3 regions of the Haemophilus sp. oral taxon 851 str. F0397 genome follow, and region 3 is predicted to be linked to each of the others. Evidence: riboswitches for the same ligand, from Rfam matches in the RefSeq annotation. Region 3 holds a riboswitch; each other region holds the start of a gene.
The links. Region 3 has a riboswitch for thiamine pyrophosphate ahead of HMPREF9096_RS02265 (ABC transporter substrate-binding protein). Riboswitches for the same ligand answer to the same signal wherever they lie in the genome.

Region 1 (5,582 bases), on a different contig from region 3:
CCTGCCACGGTATTCCAAAAAGGTTAGCAAACTTAGCTAACCAACCGCTTGAACCATAAATGCCGATCAAACCAAAAATTGCTACTAAAACAGGTAAGACGAAAGTTAACGACATTAATTTTAATAGCCACTTTTTTCCTGAGAATGGTTGATAAAACAATGCTCGAGCGAGGAGCAGACCAAAAAAAATAGATAAAACGGTAGAAAGTAAGGCTTGTCCAAAACTGAAAAGAATCAGATGCTGTAGGTAATCATCCGTGAACCAAGTTTTCCATTGTAATTCATCACCCAATGCAAAGATCGAACTTAACGCGCCACCATAAAAAAGAGTAATAAAGCTAATGACAACAACCCCGCCTACATAATGACGAGAGCGGAGTTGTGGATGATGAAATAACGACAACATCAAACTATTTTGTTAATGTGGTTTGCCAAGTGCTAATCCAATTTTTTAATTGTTCCGCATTCACCATTGGATTGATTGGAGTTTGAGTTTTTTGTTGAGCTTTAAGCGCATCAAAGTGCGGTTCAATTTCACCTTGAATGACTGGCAACATAATATTGGCTGTCACAATATGTTTTTGTGCCGTAGGTGAAATTAAAAATGCCATAAAATCATCCGCACATTGATTTGGATGGTTTGCGACTCGAGCCGCTAATTCCACTTGAGTGATATGCCCTTCCGCAAAATCTGTCGCTGCATAATTATCTTTTTTCTCAAAAAGTTGGTGATAAAGTGGTGATGTACTGTAACTTAACACTAAATCCGCTTCGCCTTTTAAGAATGCACCGTAAGTATCCGACCAACCTTTACCCACTGTTACCGTATGCTTATCCAACTCTTTCCAAGCAGATTGAATTTTGTCCGCAGGATAAATTGCATTCATCCAAACCAATAAACCACGACCCACACTGCTGGTGCGAGGATCTTGATAAATTACACGGATATCTTGGCGTTCAACCAATTCTTTCAAACTTTTCGGCGGGTTTTGTAATTTAGTTTTATCGTACACAAAAGCATAGTTACCGAAATCGAAAGGCAAGAATGTTTTATTCGTCCATTTTGTTGGCAGATCAAGTTGAGTTAAATCTACTTTATTTGGCGTAAAAATACCTGTTTTTTCAGCTTGTTCTAAAACAAAGTTATCTAAACCTAATACAATATCCGCTTTGGTTTTCTTTCCTTCCAAACGAACACGGTTGAGCAACACACCACCACTTTCAAAAGGGGTAAAATTAATAGCGCATTGTGGGTGCGCTTTTTCAAAATCTTGTTTTACTTTTGGACCTGCTCCCCACTCAGAAGTGAAAGAATCATAGCTATATACGTTAACACTTTGCTGTGATTGAGCTAATGCTGCGGTGGAAAAAAGTGCGGTAGAAATTAAGGTTAATTTAAGAAGTTTCATTATTACATCCTTATTTATATCAAAAGGCAGCAATAATGACGGGAAGGAGATAAGGCTGTATTCCTAGTTTCCTACGTCAGTATTAACTGTTTCAGGTTCACGGGTATGATCTCAGCATATTGCACCCCGACTAGGCTTTTTAGTGTATTAAAATTTACTAAGATTGCCAACGGATTTTTAAAAAGAAATAAACTTTCTACATTTTCTTTCTGAAAAAATAAAAAAGCCCTGTAAAACAGGGCATCCATAAGCGGTTTTAAAATTAAAAAGTGATTCGATTCGGCTTTCAATGCCTAAATCTGTCTGAGCAATGACTTCAAAACCGAAATCAGCTAACACATCTGCCATTTCTTTTACTTTGCCTTTATTGCCCGTGGCAAGTACAAATCTTTGCTTCGTAATTCTGTTCCTCATATCAAACATTGTCTTATTTTAATATCTCACCAAAAATTTTCGGAATAAATATTGACTTTAACCTTAGGTCAAGGTTTATGATTCGTGCTCATTCAGTTATCACATAGGAGAAAAACATGAAAAAACTTATGACTTTTATCACACTTAGCGCTGCTGCAGTTTCAATTTATGCCCAAGCTAATGAACAACCGCATCAAGCACACATGAATATGCCAATGCCGACAGGTTCTGCAATGCAACAAGAATTAATGCAAGGTATGAATCAAATGCATCAAGACATGATGGCAGCCATGCAATATAAAGATCCTGATGTTGCTTTTGCAGCAGGTATGTTGCCACACCATATTGGCGCAGTAAAAATGGCGGAAGTTGAATTAAAATACGGAAAAGATCCTGAGATGCGTAAGCTTGCTGAGAATATTATTAACGCACAACAAGCGGAAATTGAACAAATGCAAAAATGGCTTAAAGTGCACAATAAAAAATAAAAAAGCCCTGTAAAACAGGGCATCCATAAGCAGTTTTAAAATTAAAAAGTGATTCGAGCACGGTTTCTTTCAAGTGTTGCTTTACCAATCCCTTGCACTTCTAATAGTTGTTCAGCACTCGTGAAATTACCGTGTTTTTCACGATATTGCACAATCGCTTCTGCTTTTTTCGCACCAATTCCAGTTAAGGCTTTTTGAATTTCACTAACGGTTGCCGTATTGATATTCAATTTATCGCTCACAGTAGTCGGTGCAACTTGAGCTTCAGCTTGAGTTGCTACAACAGGTTGAACAGCCTGCTCCGCAGTTTTTTCCTCAGCAAAAGCTGAAGACGCACCCAAAGCCCCGCACAATACCACCGAAGTAAATAATGTTTTCATTAATTTCATAGAGGTTTCCTTGTAATATGAACATGTTGACTAGCATATCAACACAGCCATTTTTTATGCTTTCAAGAAAACGCTCAAGATTCTTACCGCACTTTTGCGATTCAGATCGCAAAAATTCTTAATTTGAATGAAAAAACAAAGGGCTTATCATTTACGACAAGCCCTTAAGATTAGTTAACTTCTTTTATTCTCAGCTCTTTTGGAACCTCAAAGAACATATTTTCTTCTAAACCTTGTAGTTCTTCTATGGTATTCGCACCAAACTCTTTTAAGCGGGAAATAATCGATTGAACTAATTCTTCGGGTGCAGACGCGCCGGCTGTAATCCCAATGGTTTTCACATCATTAAACCAATCAGCTTGAATATCGGAAGGATCATCAAGAAGCTGTGATTTAACCCCCATACGAGAAGCCAATTCAGCTAAACGATTTGAATTTGATGAATTTTTAGAACCAACTACCAATACCAAATCTGATAATTTAGCCAATTCTCGCACCGCTTCTTGACGATTGGTTGTCGCATAACAAATATCGTTTTTGTGTGGCCCTTGAATAGCGGGATATTTTTCCTTTAATGCAGCAATGGTTTCTGCTGTATCATCTAGCGATAAAGTTGTTTGCGTCATAAAGGTTAAATCATCATTTTCTTGCATTGGCAAACGCGCAATATCTTCTACTTTTTCAATCAGAAAAATCCCGCCATCTTCGTTGCTATACTGCCCCATTGTGCCTTCAACTTCAGGATGTCCTTTATGCCCAATCAAAATCGCTTTTGTTCCCTTTCTACTTGCGCGTGCAACCTGCATATGCACTTTAGTTACCAAAGGACAGGTTGCATCAAATACTTTGAGATTGCGGTCTTTCGCTTCTTGTCGAACGGCTTGAGATACACCATGCGCAGAAAAAATCACGATCGCGCCATCAGGCACCTCGCTTAATTCTTCCACAAAGATCGCACCACGATCACGCAATCCGTTTACAACAAATCGGTTATGCACCACTTCATGACGAACATAAATTGGTGCGCCATGAATTTCTAAGGCTAGTTCAACGATACTAATGGCACGATCTACGCCGGCACAAAATCCTCGTGGATTCGCTAAAATTATCTTCATTTCTGACCGCACTTTTCTACTTGTTTATCTTGTACTTTTTTCTTTTCGTTCTTAAAAGCATCCAATGCTAATAACCCTGCGCCAATACAAATGGCAATATCAGCGATATTAAACACTGGATAATGGTAAATATCCCAGTAGAAATCAAAAAAATCCACGACGAAACCATTGTAAGCACGATCCACCATATTCGCTAACGCCCCACCAATAATGAGTGCATAAGCAGAATTTTGGATTTTTTGTGCAACATCATTTTTTGCTAAAAAATAAACCAACATGCCAGAAATAGCTAATGCTAACAAAATAAAGAAATATTGTTGCCAGCCACTATGATCCGCTAAGAAACTAAATGCCGCACCATAATTGCGAACATAAGTGAGATTGAAAACAGGCAATACATTAACGCTTTCATACAAATCAAATTTTTGTACCACAATATATTTAGTGAGCAAATCAACCACGAAAGCGACTGCACTTAACCATAAAAATGAAAGCCCTGATTTTTTGGACATACTATTTCCCTTTTAAAAAAATTCCGCTAATTCTAGCATAAGCCGATAAATGATAAAGCACGATCTCATTTACTGAACGGCTTCTGGTAATTTTGCTGGATCATCAGCCAACTCTTTGACATTCACCACTTTCTTCCAATCGAATACCTTAATTTCCTGTTTTTCAGGACGGAAGAAATCGATGCCTTGTAAATGTTTTTCCTTAATCCCCATCCAATCAGCAAAACCATAAACAAAATTAAATGCAGATTGTGGCGTTTTTATTTTTTCTACCTTTTGGATATCACTCGAAAACATAACGAAAGGAATTTCATAATCTTGTTTATAAAGATTATTTGGATGCAACGATAAACCCTTAGAATCCTCATAATGAGCAAGCCCGTGATCAGAAAAGTAAATCACCGAATAGGGTTCATTTTGCGCCACTAATTGAGAATTTAATTTTTCTAAAAACTGATCCGTATATTTAATCGATTCTAAATAACAAGACATAGATTGATTAATAAAATAATCTTTAACCTCGTAAGGAAGACGCTCGCAAAAGGCTGGATGTGAGCCCATTAAATGAATCACAATTAATTTTGGATTCGTAATATTTTCTTTTAAGGCTTTATCTAATACAGGCAACATTTCGTCGTCATAAACTTTTTTAGAGTTATAACCTAACGGCTTCATAAAAATCGTTTCATCTGCACTTTGACCAATACGAGAGGCCATCGTATCAAATTCACCAATTTTGCCTTGATTAGAAATCCAATAGGTTTTCACGCCCGCTTTTTTGGCTAAAGAAATAATATTATCCGTATAAACCGTTTCCCCTTTATCTGCTCGATATAAGGTGCGTTGTAAGGATGGTTGCGTATTCGGTGCTGCAGAATAATAATTTTCAAAAATTGAGCCTTTCACACGCTCTAAAAATGGCGTAGTTTTCAGTGGAAAGCCATATAACGACATATAATCTTTTCGCATGCTTTCACCGATAATCAAAATATAATTTTTATATTTTGGCGTAAAAGATTGAATATCCCATTGAGAAGGCGCATTAACGGATTGATTTAGAAAATCTCGTTGTTCTAAATACAGATCATTCATACGATCAAATTCTGAGTAGAAAAGAACGGGATAAAAACGGAATTTATACGCATAGTTCCAATCAGAAAATTGATTGTAAGAAAAAACTAATAATATGCCGATAACACCCGTATTTAGCCATTTAAATGCTTGTTGTTTAACATGAAAACTTAATTTCATTAAA
Region 2 (5,582 bases), on a different contig from region 3:
CTGGCTGTATCAGAAATTTTGATGCCTGTTAAAGCTTCTGCTTCGGGAATATTAGGTGTAATCACATCGGCAAGTGGCAATAAATATTTGCTTAATGCGGAAACTGCTTGTTGTTGCAATAAAGGCGCTCCACCTTTCGCAATCATCACAGGATCAACCACTAATGTGCCAAATGGGCGATGACTTAAAAAATCAGCAACACATTCAATAATATCTGCTGTGCCAAGCATACCAATTTTGGCACTTGCAATCTGAAAGTCATTTTTGACCGCTTCCAGTTGTGCTTGAATCGTGTTCAGTGGAATTGGGTGAATATCAAATACGCCAAGTGTGTTTTGAGCAGTGACTGCAGTAATCACTGAAGTGCCAAAAACACCCTGCATTTGAAAGGTTTTGAGATCGGCTTGAATTCCAGCTCCACCACCGCTGTCAGAACCAGCAATAGTCAATACTTGTGCGATGTTAGACATATTTCACCTCCGCATTTTGTTCTATTACATTAGGTGTTAAAGCAGACAATTCATCAAGTAAGCGAATTTGGAACTGCCCAACTTGTGTGGTTAAGTTTTTAGCCGCAATCTCTCCTGCAATGGTGTAAGCAGCACAAGCTTCGAGTGTTGCTGAAAAATGTTTACCTTCATCAACGGCTAAAAATGCTGCGCATACTGCACTTAATAAACAACCCGATGCGGTGACTTTTGGAAATAGCGGCGTACCGTTATGGATTGTGGCAGTTTGCTGACCATCACTGATAATATCGACCTCGCCACTAATTAGCACCGTACATCCATAGCGTTGTGCAACACGTTGAGCAACCTCTTGTAGATTTGTTTTTCCTTGTCCTGCATCGACGCCTTTTGCTTGCCAGTTTGCACCTGCAATTGCTGCAAGTTCACCCGCGTTACCTCGGATTAAGGTAAATTTCACTTCAGCCAATAATTGACGGATAGTTTCGCGTCGGTAGCTAGTCGCGCCTACTCCAACAGGATCAAGCACCACAGGAATACCTATTGAATTCGCTGTTTTACCCGCTAGTAACATGGCATCTCGCTCTTGACCAATGACTGTCCCGATATTGATGACTAATGCTTGGCTGATTTTTGGTAGTTCAATCATTTCTTCAATATTAGCAGACATCAACGGTGATGCACCCAAAGCAAGTAAACCATTGGCACTAAAATTTGCCGCAACAATATTGGTAATATTATGAATCAATGGATTCTGTTCACAGATTTTTGATAAATAAACTGATTTCATTTTACACCTTCATTTTTATGCTAAATCGAATCCCATTTGCCAAAATCCGATTTCCATTCGAGTGGCTGTGGTAAAAATCTGTTGGATATTAGCTATTTGAGAATCATTAAGTGGCTCACAAAGTGCGGTAAGAAAATCAACAGTTTCTTGTGCGGCTTGTTGATATTCTGGTGCCGAGTATGCGTCAATCCATGCTTGATAAGGATTGCTTGGTAGTTTTGGATAATTTTCTGTGATGTAGCGGGCGACTTGTGCGTAACCTAAAGCACAAGGCGTAACAGCTGCATATAGCTCTGGTAAGCCACCCATCATTCCACAATCAAGCAGGTAACGTGTATAGGAAATACATGCTGCACTTTCTGGTGTTTGGAATATTTCCTGTTCACTTATTTCCCATTGTCGGCAGTAATCCAAATGTAATTGGATTTCTTGGCAAAGAATGTCGAGCGTTTTACGCGGCATGTCCATTTCGGCAAAATTTCTCGCCTTGAACACGCCTAAGGCAAAAGCACGGCTATAATGGAAAAGATAGATGTAATCTTGTTTTAAATAGTGTTGAAAACAAGCTTTTGGCAAGGTGCCTTTTGCAAGTTGCTGCACAAATTCATGCTCAACATATTGCTTCCAATAAGGTTGTGCTTGCTGAATGAGTTGCTTGATCATCATTTTCCCTTACTGTAATTCGACAGTATAGTCTTTCAATTCAAGTGCTTTTGGAATCAAGCCTTTTTGATGCATAAATTCCGCCATTTGTTGATAACGTTTGGCATCCAATTGACGAGGTTTCGTTGCTAATAAAGGCAAGGTATCTTTCCACGCTAATTGATTTAATTCTGTATTGAGTTCTTTTGGCTTATGGTTCACAAAAGCTTGCCATGCTTCATCTGGATGGCTTTGTAGATAGGCTGTAGCTTGCTCAAGTGCGGTCAAAAAAGCAGAAATTTTTTTAGAGGCAAGACTGTTTCTATTCGCCACTAAAATCAATTCATCATAAGCTGGCACACCATATTGTTCTGGGAAAAATGCCACGCCTTCTTGTTTTTCTAAATGGATTTGATTCAGTTCGAAATTACGAAATGCCCCGATGACCGCATCGACTTGTCCTGTTAAAAGGGAAGGGGAAAGCGACCAATTCACATTCACCAATTTTACGTCTTGGTTGCTGAGCCCGATAGAGTGGAGCATGGTATCGAGTAATACATCCTCAAAGCCACTGACTGAATAGCCCACTTTTTTCCCTTTCAGGTCGGCAAGCGTTTTGATATTGCTATTTTTTAGAACCACTACGCTATTTAATGGGCTGGAAATCAGAGAGCCGACATGCACTAAAGGTAATCCTTCCGCAACTTGTTGATAAAGTTGAGGTTGATAATTAATGGCTAAATCCACTTTTCCTGCAGCAGCCAATTTAGGCGGTAACGATGGATCGGCTGGTTCGATAATTTCGACATCTAAGTTATTTTTTTCAAAAAAGCCTTTTTGTTGCGCCACGATGATCGCTGCGTGATCAGGGTTCACATACCAATCAAGCATTAAGCTAATTTTCTCTCTTGCCAAACTGGTAAAACTGGCGCTGAGTCCAATTACAAGACTGAAATAACGGATGATTTTCTTCATTTTTGTCTCCTTTTGTCATGAAGTGTTAAACGTGCCAAATAAAACGGCGTAGTAGCCAATCGATGCTGAAATATAAACAAAGCGAAATTGCCACTAAGATCAGCAATGCGGCAAACATTAAATCTACCTGCATACGAGCGTTGGCATGGATCATTAAATAGCCAAGCCCTTCTGATGAACCTACCCATTCTCCGATTACGGCACCAATCGGGGCGACTGAAACAGCGATTCGAAAGCCTGATGCAAATGCAGGTAAAGCAGCTGGTAAACGTACTTTAAGTAATAAACGTAAAGATGAGAGTTTGAACGTTTTAGCGAGATCGAGCCAAGCTTTAGGCGTATTGCGTAAGCCATCGTAACAAGCTGCAGTTACGGGGAAATAGATAATGAGAATAGCCATAACAATTTTTGATGGCATTCCATAACCTAGCCAAAGTACGAGTATCGGAGCGATAGCAAAAACAGGAATCGCTTGAGAAATCACTAAAACCGGTAATAGTAAGGACGATATTTTAGGCGAAAAAGAGAGTAATAGGGCTGATGACAATCCAAAAAGAAAACCCAGTAGCAGCCCTAAGCCAATTTCAATTAAGGTGATTAGTGTATGTTGCCAAAGCAGTTCTGAATGAGAAGTTAATTGCAGCCATACAGCTTGCGGAGAAGGAAATATGTAATGGGGAAAATCACCGAATACACCAATAAGTTGCCAAAGACAAAGCAATATAATTCCAATAAAGAGCGGTTTAAGAAGGCTAAGTTTCATCTTTTTCCCTCTAATAACTCGTTCAATAATTGCTGTTGGAGCATCCACAAATTGTTTTGGTTTAGATCTCGTGGTGCTTTACCTTCAGGTTTTATGACATCGGATAATGCTGATTGATTAGGCTGCGGTGAACGTAATACAAAAATACGTTGGCTTAAGCGTAATGCTTCTTGAGGATCATGGGTAACTAATAACACTGATTTATTTTTTAATAGTTCATAGGCCAAGTTTTGTAATTGGTAACGACTAATCGCATCAAGAGCAGAGAAAGGTTCATCAAGTAAAACTAAATCAGCGTTTTGCATTAATACTCGAGCGAGTGCCACTCTTTGTTTTTGCCCTCCAGATAATTGAGCACAGTTTTTATGCAGATGCTCTGACATACCCACTTGTTCAAGTAGTGCTTTTGCTTGAAGAGTTGTTTTTGCAGATTTATTTCCAAATAGTACGTTTTCTAATTGGACGTTATCAACAATTGAAAGCCAGGGATAAAGGGTATCTTTTTGTGGTAACCATGCCACTCGAATATTTGGATGTGAGATGATATTGCCTTGGATTTTCCCTTGTATATCAAGCCCTGCAATTAATCTCAAAAGCGTTGATTTACCTACACCAGAGCAGCCAAGTAAACTCACCCACTCATTAGGCAAAAGCGTTAAATCAAGGTGTTCAAATAGTACTTGTTCTCCAAAAGCAAGACTAAGATCCTGAATATGCACCATAGCACTAACCTAAGGATTAACTACTAAAAGTAACGATAGAAAAGGAATGAAAAGAGGTATGAAGAATGAGAAAGTATTTTTGCATATTAGTTTCCTACGTCAGTGCTAACTGTTTCAGGTTCACGGGTATCATCTCAGCCATCTTGTGGCACCCCGACTAAAAGTAGGAAAAATTCTATACTGCAATGAAAAATAAAACAAGGCTGAATTTTATTGGCTTTGGTTTATCATTTTTTAGAAAAACTAAATTTATAAAAAATGCCTTTCCGATTTTATACTTCGGAAAGGCATTGAAATTGAATGTGGTTTTATCCATTTTAGATATTTATACTATTTCTAAATAATACCGTAGAAATTAACCGCACTTTTGTCATCTAAGTAATTATTTTACGCGAGATACGTATTCGCCAGAACGAGTATCTACTTTGATTACTTCACCGATTTGAACGAAAAGAGGCACTTTTACTACTGCGCCAGTGCTTAATGTTGCTGGTTTACCGCCAGTACCTGCTGTATCGCCTTTAAGACCTGGGTCTGTATCGACGATTTCTAATTCAACAAAGTTTGGTGGAGTAACAGTAATTGGCGCACCATTCCATAAAGTCACGATACAATCTGCTTGGTCTAATAACCATTTTTCTGCATCACCTACAGCTTTTGCATCAGCAGAGTATTGTTCAAATGTTTCTGGGTGCATGAAGTACCAGAATGCATCGTCTTTGTATGAATAAGTTAAGTTAAGATCCATAACATCAGCAGCTTCAACCGAAGTACCAGATTTGAAGTTTACGTCTAATACTTTGCCTGAAATTAATTTACGAATACGAGTACGGGTGAAAGCTTGACCTTTACCTGGTTTTACGAATTCATTTTCAACGATTACGCAAGGTTCACCGTCTTGCATAAATTTTAGACCTGGTTTGAAATCACTGGTAGTATATGTAGCCATATTTTTAATATCCTAAAAATTAGAGATGGTTTGAAAAGTGCGTATTTTAACCCAAGAACCCGTCATTAGAGAAGAACAAAATTGGCTCACAATTCTAAAAAATGCGATTTCAGATCCTAAATTATTGCTAAAAGCCTTAAATTTACCAGAAGATGATTTTGAGCAATCTATTGCTGCGCGGAAACTTTTTTCTCTTCGCGTACCACAACCTTTCATCGATAAAATAGAAAAAGGTAATCCGCAAGATCCCCTTTTCTTGCAAGTGATGTGTTCT
Region 3 (5,582 bases):
CTTCTTCTAAACGTCCAGGTTCCTCAAAAGAACGGAAACTAGGGAATAAACCTTCTTCTACGCCAACCATAAATACACGAGGAAATTCTAAGCCTTTAGCGGAGTGTAATGTCATCATTTCTACACAAGATTGATGTGGAGAAGCTTGTTCTTCACCCGCTTCTAAAGAAGCGTGCGTTAAAAAGGCGGTGAGTTCCGTCATATCTTCTGCATCATCAGGTTTGATGAATTCACGGGTCGCGGTAACTAATTCTTCCAAGTTTTCAATACGCACTTCGCCTTTTTCACCTTTTTCTTGTTTATACATTTCATATAAACCCGAATGTTTAATCACAAAATCAGTTTGTGCGAAAAGTGGCATTTCTGTGGTATCAAGTTGTAGTGAATTAATTAATTCCTGGAAACGCAATAATGCTGTTGAGGCTCGCCCAGCTAACATATTTTCTTGTGTTGCGACTTGTACTGCTTGCCATAAGGTAATTTGGCGTTCGCGTGTTAAGTTACGCAATATATCTAAAGTGCGGTCACCAATGCCACGGGTTGGCGTATTAATTACACGCTCAAAAGCTGCATCATCTTGACGATTATTAATCAAACGAAGATAGGCTAAAGCATCTTTAATTTCTTGGCGTTCAAAGAAACGCATACCGCCATAAATACGATATGGAATTTGACAACGAATTAAAGCTTCTTCAATAACGCGTGATTGGCTATTACTACGATAAAGTACAGCGCAATCATCAAGTTTTCCACCATGTTCTACCCAATCCTGAATTTGTGAAGCAACAAATTTTGCTTCGTCTAATTCATTAAAAGCGGCATAGATGCCCACAGGATCGCCTTTTTCACCCTCTGTCCATAAATTTTTACCAAGACGATCACTATTGTTTGCAATTAATTCATTTGCGCTGTTTAGGATATTGGCGGTAGAACGATAGTTTTGTTCAAGGCGAATGGTTTCTGCTTTAAAATCTTTCAAGAATTTTTGAATATTTTCGATTTGTGCGCCACGCCAGCCATAAATAGATTGATCATCATCGCCCACGATCATGACTTTGCCTGTTTCTCCCGCGAGAATTTTGATCCACTTATATTGAATTTTATTGGTATCTTGAAACTCATCCACCAAAATATGTTGAAAACGTTGTTGATAACGTTGCAAAATTAATGGTTTTTTCTCAAATAATTCATAGGCCCGAATTAATAATTCAGCAAAATCGACTAATCCTGCGCGATCGCAGGTGTCTTGATAGATCTTATAAATTTTAATCCATTCTCGTTCTTGGCGATCATTAAAATCTTCAATGTCGTTTGGTCGCAATCCTTCATCTTTTTTGTTATTGATGTACCAACAAGCCTGTTTAGGGGGAAAAGCTTTTTCATCAAAATTATGTAATTTTAATAACCGTTTAATTAAACGAAGTTGATCTTCTGAATCTAAAATTTGGAAATCTTGTGGCAATCCTACATCTAAATGATGAGCTCGCAATAAACGATGGGCAATGCTGTGGAAGGTTCCAATCCACATACCAAATAATTGATGTTGTGCGTGTTTGGCAAGTGTAGATTGAATACGATGACGCATTTCTGCTGCTGCTTTATTGGTAAACGTTACTGCCATAATGCTGCCTTCAGAAATATTTTCTACCGCAATTAACCAAGCGATACGGTGCGTCAATACACGCGTTTTGCCAGAGCCTGCACCAGCTAGCACTAAGTGATTACCAAGAGGAGCTGCTACGGCTTCGCGTTGTTTATCGTTAAGTCCGTCAAGTAATTCAGAAATATCCATGATGAAATTTTTATCTGTTCAAATTTACAGGAATTATAAGTCTAATTTTTTTATATCACAATCAAGAAAATCATAAACTTATCAGACTTTACAAAAATAGTATTACAACTTATATTGATTCGCGGTTAGTCGGGGTGCGGACATCGCTGAGAAAATACCCGTGAACCTGAAACAGTTAGCACTGGCGTAGGAAACTAATCTCTCCTCCTTAAAGGGCTGACTTACTTTTTTCTGTATTCATATAAGTAAGGATGCATCATGACACTCTCTTTTTCTTTAAAAAATTCTTTTAAATTGACCGCACTTTCCAGTGTGCTTGGTTGCGGCTTATTAGGATTAAGTTTATCAACCCCTGCTCAAGCGGAAGGCAAATTAGTGCTGTATTGCAGTGTCCAAAATACGACTTGTGAAAAAGTCGCTCACGCGTTTAGCAAAAAATATAATGTGGACACTCAGTTTGTGCGTAATAGCACTGGGACTGTATTAGGCAAAATCAAAGCCGAAAAAGAAAATCCACAAGCAGATGTGTGGTATGGCGGTACATTGGAACCGCACTTTCAAGCGCGAGATGCTGGTTTGTTAGAAAATTATCGTTCACCTCTGCAAAAAGAAATTATGCCTCAATTCAAAAAGCTCACTGAACAACGTGGCGATACCACGTCGATTATTTATCTTATGGAGCTTGGCATTGGGATGAATGAAAAACTGCTAGCTGAAAAAAATATCGCGAAACCTCAATGTTATGCTGATTTATTAAAACCAGAATTTAAAGGGTTAATTCAATATCCAGATCCTCGAGTATCGGGCACTGGCTACACCATTCTTACAACTTTAATTGAAATTATGGGCGAAGATAAAGCCTTTGCTTATTTGAAAGAACTTGATAAAAACATTGCTCAATACACGAAAACTGGATTAGCAACGGCTAATATTTCTACGGGCGCAGCTGCAGTTGATATTGGTTTTATGCATACTTATGTGCGTGAAAAGGATAAAGGCGCATCGGTTATTGGTGCTTTACCTTGCGAAGGCACAGGATATACGTTAGGGGCGGTCAGTATCATTAAAAATGGGCGCAATTTAGATAATGCTAAACGCTTTGTCGATTTTGTTCTTTCTGCTGAAGCTCAAGAAATTCCTTGGCGTGAGGCGGATTCTTACCAACTGCCAACAAATATTCATGCCAAAGCGCATCCACATCTTTCAGAGCCGGCAAAACTTAAATTACTTGATATTGATTTCATCAAATTTGGTTCGGATCAAGAAGCGAAACGATTAATAGAACGCTGGGTTGAAAATGTGAAGGAAAGAAAAGAGTAATTGATACTAGTCTAAGCAAAGTGAGGTGAAAATTCACCGCACTTTGCTTTTCCCCTTGAAATCTTTCTTTTTATTCTTATATCTGTGACGTTCAATTTTTATCTTTATGAAGGAAAAAATTATGTCACAAAATCAAGAAACTCGCGGCTTCCAATCTGAAGTCAAACAACTTCTCCAATTAATGATTCATTCTTTGTATTCCAACAAAGAAATTTTCTTACGTGAATTAATTTCTAATGCCTCTGATGCAGCAGATAAATTACGCTTTAAAGCACTTTCCAACCCTGCTTTATATGAAGCTGATGGCGACTTGCGTGTCCGTGTTAGCTTTGATGAGGATAAAGGAACGATCACAATTAGCGATAACGGCATTGGTATGACTCGCGAGCAAGTAATCGATCATTTGGGTACGATTGCAAAATCAGGAACAAAAGAATTTTTAACCGCACTTGGCCAAGACCAAGCAAAAAATAGCCAACTTATTGGGCAATTTGGTGTGGGGTTTTATTCAGCTTTTATTGTGGCAGATAAAGTGACTGTAAAAACCAGAGCAGCTGGCGAAGAGGCTGATAAAGCGGTACTTTGGGAATCTGCGGGTGAAGGCGAATATTCTGTGGCGGATATTGAGAAAAAATCCCGTGGCACAGATGTGATTTTACATTTACGCGAAGATGAAAAAGAATTTTTAAACGAATGGCGTTTGCGTGAAATTATCGGTAAATATTCTGACCATATTGGCTTGCCAGTAGAAATGCTAACGAAAGAATATGATGATGAAGGCAAAGAGTGCGGTGAAAAATGGGAGAAAATTAATAAATCCGATGCACTTTGGACGCGTTCTAAAAATGATGTTTCCGATGAGGAATACAAAGAGTTTTATAAACACTTAAGCCATGATTTTGCAGATCCTGTGACTTGGGCGCATAACAAAGTTGAAGGAAATCAAGCATATACTAGTTTGCTTTATGTGCCAGCTAAAGCACCTTGGGATTTATTTAATCGCGAACATAAACACGGCTTAAAACTTTATGTTCAACGCGTATTTATTATGGATGATGCTGAGCAATTTATGCCGAATTATCTCCGTTTTATGCGTGGTTTAATCGATAGCAATGACTTGCCATTAAATGTGTCTCGTGAAATTTTGCAAGATAACAAAATTACGGCTGCATTACGCAAAGCATTAACTAAGCGTTCATTACAAATGCTAGAAAAATTAGCAAAAGATGATGCAGAAAAATATCTTCAATTCTGGAAAGAGTTTGGTTTAGTCTTGAAAGAAGGCCCAGCAGAAGATTTTGCTAACAAAGAAACTGTCGCGAAGTTATTGCGTTTTGCTTCAACGCATAATGATAGCAGCGAGCAAACTGTGTCTTTAGAAGATTACATCTCGCGTATGAAAGAGGGGCAAAAAGCTATCTATTACATTACAGCGGACAGCTATGTGGCAGCGAAAAATAGCCCACACTTGGAATTATTCAATAAAAAAGGCATTGAGGTTTTATTACTTTCCGATCGTATTGATGAATGGATGTTAAGCTATTTAACTGAATTCGATGGTAAACAATTACAAAGTATCACGAAAGCCGATTTGGATTTAGGCGATTTAGCGGATAAAGAATCTGAAACACAAAAACAACAAGATGAAGCCTTGGGTAGTTTTATTGAGCGCGTGAAAAACTTGCTTGGCGAACGTGTGAAAACGGTGCGTTTAACCCACAATTTAACGGATACACCAGCGGTAGTTTCGACAGATAATGATCAAATGACGACCCAAATGGCGAAATTGTTTGCAGCCGCAGGGCAACCTGTACCAGAAGTAAAATACACTTTTGAACTTAATCCAGAACACCATTTAGTGAAAAAAGTGGCTGATATTGCCGATGAAACAGAATTTGCTAATTGGGTGGAATTGTTGCTCGAACAAGCTATGTTAGTAGAGCGCGGATCTTTGGAAAACCCAGCTGTGTTTATTAAGCGCATTAATAAGTTGTTGGCATAATAAATAAACGCCTTGGTGTAGTTCCAAGGCGTTTTTGGTTTCAATCTATTTTTGAATAGATTATTTTATTTATTTCACCACCTAACTTATTTTCATCACTTAGTTGTAAATAAGATAAATGTAGGCTTTTCTTTTTTTTATTGTCCGCCTGGGCGACGATCAGCGGCACGATCTCCACAGGCTGAGCCATCTTTTGCAGTTTGCCAATAATGATCACATCTTCCTGCGTTAGCAAAAGATGAAAATGTACCTAAAGCAAATGTTGCTAATAAAATCATTACAATTTTTTTCATATATACTCCAATGTAAATTAAACGTAGTATGAATAAAACACGACACTAAATTGACTTTAGGTTAAAATCTTCATGCGGTGTATATTCTTAGAAATTATAATTTTATGAATATTATGCAAAAGATAGTAGTTGTAATGATGTTCTATACTATTTGTTACTTGACAAAATATGAGGT

Region 1: another riboswitch for thiamine pyrophosphate. It lies ahead of thiB (thiamine ABC transporter substrate binding subunit); the one in region 3 lies ahead of HMPREF9096_RS02265 (ABC transporter substrate-binding protein).
Region 2: another riboswitch for thiamine pyrophosphate. It lies ahead of HMPREF9096_RS00925 (ABC transporter ATP-binding protein); the one in region 3 lies ahead of HMPREF9096_RS02265 (ABC transporter substrate-binding protein).

Annotation. Positions count from the first base shown of each region.
Region 1 covers NZ_JH591072.1:108,411-113,992, forward strand. The annotation lists gene thiP (thiamine/thiamine pyrophosphate ABC transporter permease) at 1-406, opposite strand, end outside; gene thiB (thiamine ABC transporter substrate binding subunit) at 411-1,409, opposite strand; TPP riboswitch at 1,461-1,548, opposite strand; gene HMPREF9096_RS05775 (hypothetical protein) at 1,587-1,832, opposite strand; gene HMPREF9096_RS05770 (DUF305 domain-containing protein) at 1,940-2,311, shown strand; gene HMPREF9096_RS05765 (helix-hairpin-helix domain-containing protein) at 2,353-2,700, opposite strand; gene ispH (4-hydroxy-3-methylbut-2-enyl diphosphate reductase) at 2,871-3,815, opposite strand; gene lspA (signal peptidase II) at 3,812-4,327, opposite strand; gene HMPREF9096_RS05750 (phosphoethanolamine transferase) at 4,397-5,582, opposite strand, start outside.
Region 2 covers NZ_JH591082.1:171,914-177,495, forward strand. The annotation lists gene thiD (bifunctional hydroxymethylpyrimidine kinase/phosphomethylpyrimidine kinase) at 1-470, opposite strand, end outside; gene thiM (hydroxyethylthiazole kinase) at 463-1,257, opposite strand; gene tenA (thiaminase II) at 1,273-1,920, opposite strand; gene HMPREF9096_RS00935 (ABC transporter substrate-binding protein) at 1,930-2,874, opposite strand; gene HMPREF9096_RS00930 (ABC transporter permease) at 2,900-3,637, opposite strand; gene HMPREF9096_RS00925 (ABC transporter ATP-binding protein) at 3,634-4,359, opposite strand; TPP riboswitch at 4,434-4,525, opposite strand; gene efp (elongation factor P) at 4,742-5,308, opposite strand; gene epmB (EF-P beta-lysylation protein EpmB) at 5,346-5,582, shown strand, end outside.
Region 3 covers NZ_JH591080.1:233,331-238,912, forward strand. The annotation lists gene uvrD (DNA helicase II) at 1-1,792, opposite strand, end outside; TPP riboswitch at 1,913-2,002, shown strand; gene HMPREF9096_RS02265 (ABC transporter substrate-binding protein) at 2,051-3,112, shown strand; gene htpG (molecular chaperone HtpG) at 3,234-5,114, shown strand; gene HMPREF9096_RS09335 (hypothetical protein) at 5,252-5,407, opposite strand.